One region of the Streptomyces sp. NPDC014991 genome, then DNA from elsewhere that is predicted to be linked to it. Evidence: riboswitches for the same ligand, from Rfam matches in the RefSeq annotation. Region 1 holds a riboswitch; the other holds the start of a gene.
What was found. Region 1 has a riboswitch for thiamine pyrophosphate ahead of thiO (glycine oxidase ThiO). Riboswitches for the same ligand answer to the same signal wherever they lie in the genome.
Positions count from the first base shown of each region.

Region 2: another riboswitch for thiamine pyrophosphate. It lies ahead of ACF1BE_RS24780 (thiamine ABC transporter substrate binding subunit); the one in region 1 lies ahead of thiO (glycine oxidase ThiO).

Region 1 covers NZ_JBIBVY010000001.1:182,912-185,103, reverse strand. Annotated here, with positions in the region: gene thiO (glycine oxidase ThiO) at 1-1,021, opposite strand, end outside; TPP riboswitch at 1,019-1,130, opposite strand; gene ACF1BE_RS00810 (hypothetical protein) at 1,184-1,537, shown strand; gene ACF1BE_RS00805 (NAD(P)/FAD-dependent oxidoreductase) at 1,566-2,192, shown strand, end outside.
Region 2 covers NZ_JBIBVY010000017.1:62,287-64,478, reverse strand. Annotated here, with positions in the region: gene ACF1BE_RS24780 (thiamine ABC transporter substrate binding subunit) at 3-1,085, opposite strand; TPP riboswitch at 1,167-1,274, opposite strand; gene rlmN (23S rRNA (adenine(2503)-C(2))-methyltransferase RlmN) at 1,298-2,192, opposite strand, start outside.

The DNA of each region.
Region 1 (2,192 bases):
GCCCGGTGGCGAGCAGCAGTCCGTCCAGGCCGGACGGGCCGAGCAGCGGCGCGTTGTCGGGGGAGGCGGGCCGCAGCCCGGCCCGGGTCTCGGTGAGCGGCAGCTCGGTGATGCCGGGCACCAGCTCGTGGGCGTCGCGCAGCAGCTCGTACACGCCCCCCGCCGTGACCGTCGTGTCCCAGCCCAGCTCCTCGCTGGTGGCGCCGACGACCAGCTCGCCGTTCTCCCGGGGCACCAGGTAGACCTGGCTGCCGCGGACCACCGCGCGCACGGTACGGCTCAGGAACGGCGCGAACCGGCGCGGTACGGCCAGCCGCAGCACCTGCCCCTTGACCGGCCGGACCGGGGGCCGCAGCTCCTCCGGCAGGCCCGCGAGCCGCCCGCTCAGGCTCCCCGCCGCGAGAACCACCTGACCGGCGCGCAGCCCGGTCCCGTCCGCCGTGGTGACCCCGGCGGCCCGGCCCCCCGCGACGTCCAGCCGCTCGGCCCACGCGTGGTGGAACACCACGCCGGCCCGCTCGCACGCCGCCATCAGGGCCGCCGACAGCCGCCGCGGGTCGACCTGGTGGTCGCCGTCGACCCGCAGGCCGCCGCGCACCCCGGGCGCCAGCATCGGCTCCAGGCGCCGGCACTCCCGTCCGGACAGCCACTCGGAGGCGAGCCCCGAGCGCTGCTGCAGGGCGTGCAGGTCCCGCAGGTGGGCACGGTCGTCGGCGTCGAGCGCGACGGCGAGGGTGCCGCAGCGGCGGTAGCCGGGGTCGTGGCCGGTCAGCTCGGTCAGCTCGGCCACGAACTCCGGGTACCGGCGGGCCGACTCCAGGTTGAGGGCGAGCAACGTCTCCTCGCCGTAGTGCAGTTCGGTGACCGCGGCGAGCATCCCGGCCGCGACCCGGGCCGCCCCGCCACCCGGTTCGGGGTCCACCACGGCCGTGGCGAGCCCGCGTTGCGCGGCCCGCCAGGCCGTGACCAGGCCGATGATCCCGCCCCCGATGACGAGGACGTCGGACGTACGTGACGACATGGGCGTCCAGCCCCTCCCTTCGCCGGCATGACCCGGATCAGGTTCGTACGGTCGGAGGCCGCCAGCCTCCCTCTCAGCCCGGTGCGTCCGGGCTCCCGCGAGTGCTTGTACGGTGGCCACCCTAGCCCGCCCCGCTCACCACGCGTAAGGGAGCCCTCCGCCATGGCCCGCTCGCTCGACGGACTGCGTTTCGCCCCCGTGGCGGATCAGGCCCCAGGTCAGGTGGGCACCCGCACCCGGTTCGCCTACCACGAGGACGACGGCGCGATCTGGGCCGAGTACGCGGGCGGCGACGTCGTACGGGGCCACCTGGTCGGCACCCGCGACGGCGACCGGCTGGACTTCCGGTACGTGCAGCTGAGGACCGACGGGACGACCGCCTCGGGGCGCTGCGCGTCCACGGTCGTGGAGCTGCCCGACGGGCGGGTGCGACTGGAGGAGACCTGGGAGTGGGAGTCCCGGCCGGGCTCCGGCACGAGCGTTGTGGAACAGGTCACGAGCACGCCCCCTGACTGACGGAACGTCACCTGACTATGGTGACCGGGTGAGCGAGCAGACAGCGCAAGAGGACACGTCGCAGGGACCGCGCGTGGTCGTCGTCGGCGCGGGCATGGCCGGGGTCCAGACCGCGGTCGCCCTGCGGGAACAGGGCTTCCGGGGCGCGGTGACCGTCATCGGGGCCGAGCCCCACCAGCCGTACGACCGGCCGCCGCTGTCGAAGGCCGTCCTGCTCGGCAAGGCCGAGGGATCCGCCTTCGACGTGGACTTCGAGTCCCTCGGCGTCGAGCTGCGCCTGGGCTGCGAGGTGCGGGGCCTGCGCCCCGCCGACCACGAACTGGACACCGGCGCGGGCCCGGTGCCGTACGACGTCCTGGTCCTCGCCACCGGCGCCGAACCCGTCACCCTGCCCGGCACCGAGGACATGCCCGGCGTGCACCTGCTGCGCACCCTGGACGACGCCGAACGGCTGCGGCCGGTCCTCGCCCGGCAGCACGACGTCGTGGTCGTCGGCGCCGGCTGGATCGGCGCCGAGTTCGCCACCGCCGCCCGCGAGGCGGGCTGCGCGGTGACCGTCGTCGAGGCCGCGGACCGCCCGCTCGCCGGCGCCCTGCCCGCCGAGGTCGCCGCCCCCATGGCCGCCTGGTACGCCGACGCGGGCGTGGAACTGCGC
Region 2 (2,192 bases), on a different contig from region 1:
CGCTACCTCAGTACGAGTGACGTCCACGTCTTGACCCACTGGTCGCGGTTGGCGGCGATCCGGTCCGGGGCCATGGTCTGCGGGTCCTTGGCCTGGGGGCCGTACTTCAGGAAGTCCGGCGGCACCTGGGCGGCCCTGCGCACCGGGTAGACGAACATGTTCAGCGGCATGTCCTCCTGGAACTCCTTGCTGAGCAGGAAGTCCAGGAACGCCTTGCCGCCCTTGGGGTTGCGGGCGTTGCTCAGCAGCCCCGCGTACTCGGTCTGCCGGAAGCAGGTGCCGCTCGCCACCCCGGTCGGGGCGGTGGCGGGCCGCTTCTTGGCATAGATGACCTCGGCGGGCGGGGAGGAGGCGTACGACACCACGAGCGGGCGGTCACCGCCGGCCTTCCTGCCCCGGGTGGAGCCGGAGAACTCCTGGTCGTAGGCCTGGTCCCAGCCGTCGACCACCTTGACGCCGTTGGCCTTGAGCTTCTTCCAGTAGGCCTGCCAGCCCCCGTCGCCGAACTGTGCGGCGCTGCCGAGGAGGAAGCCGAGGCCCGGCGAGGAGGTGGCCGCGTTCTCGGTGACGAGCAGGTTCTTGTACCGGGGCTCGGCCAGGTCGGCGAAGGTCCGCGGCGGGGTCAGCCGGTGCGCGGAGAAGTAGGCCTTGTCGTAGTTGACGCAGATGTCGCCGGTGTCGACGGGCGTGACGCGGCTTTGGGCCCCGTCGACCCGGTACTGCGGCAGGACCGTGTCGGATCCCTTGGCCCGGTACGGCTGGAACAGCCCGTTGTCCAGGGCCCGGGACAGCAGGGTGTTGTCGACGCCGAAGAGCACGTCACCCTGCGGGTTGTCCTTGGTGAGGATCGCCTTGTTGACGGCCTGGCCGGCGTCGCCGTCCTCCAGGACCTTGACCTGGTACCCGGACCGCTTCTCGAAGTCCTTCAGGACGCTCTTGGAGACGCCCCAGGAGTTGTGGCTGACGAGGGTGACGGTCCTGGAGTCCGTGGACTTCCCGCCGTCCGACGACCCGCACCCGGTCAGCGCGGGCAGGGCGAGGAGACCGAGCCCCGCCGCCACGGCCACGAGGGTCTTGTTGTGCACTGGATGTCCTCCTGGGGTGGGCCAGGAAGAGACGCGGCCCTGCCCGGACTTCCGCGAGGGAGGCCGGGCAGGGCGCAACAGCTTGAGTGGTGACCGAACTTCCTACCCAGAATGACCTGGGCGAGGTTCAGAGGGTCTGCGGCCCGGTTGCCGCACTCTCAGCGCTGTGGCGCTCCCCTGTCGGAATATGAAGATATGTGGACGTGGTCAGGTTACCGCTCGGTGGCCGCGAGCTGACCGCAGGCCCCGTCGATCTCCTGCCCGCGGGTGTCCCGGACCGTCACCGGCACGCCGTGCGCGGCGATGGCCTCCACGAACGCCTTCTCGTCCTCCGGCCTGGAGGCGGTCCACTTCGAGCCCGGGGTCGGGTTGAGCGGGATGAGGTTGACGTGCACGGGCCTGCCCCTGAGCAGCCGGCCCAGCCGGTCCCCGCGCCAGGCCTGGTCGTTGATGTCCCGGATCAGCGCGTACTCGATCGACAGCCGGCGGCCCGACTTCTCGGTGTACTCGAAGCCGGCGTCCAGCACCTCGCGCACCTTCCACCGCGTGTTCACGGGGACGAGGGTGTCGCGCAGCTCGTCGTCGGGAGCGTGCAGGGAGATCGCGAGCCGGCACTTGAAGCCCTCGTCGGCGAACCGGTGGATGGCCGGCACCAGCCCGACGGTCGAGACGGTGATCCCGCGCTGGGACAGGCCCAGCCCGTCCGGGGCCGGGTCGGTGAGCGCCCGGACGGCGCCGACGACCCGCTTGTAGTTGGCGAGCGGCTCGCCCATGCCCATGAAGACGATGTTGGACAGCCGCGCCGGTCCACCCGGCACCTCCCCGTCCCGCAGCGCCCGCATCCCGTCCACGATCTGGTGCACGATCTCGGCGGTGGACAGGTTCCGGTCCAGCCCGGCCTGCCCGGTGGCACAGAACGGGCAGTTCATCCCGCAGCCGGCCTGCGAGCTGATGCACATGGTGACCCGGTCCGGGTACCGCATCAGCACCGACTCGACCAGCGTGCCGTCGAACAGCCGCCACAGCGTCTTGCGCGTGGTCCCCTGGTCGGTCGACAGATGCCGGACGACCGTCATCAGCTCCGGCAACAGCGCGTCCCGCAGCTTG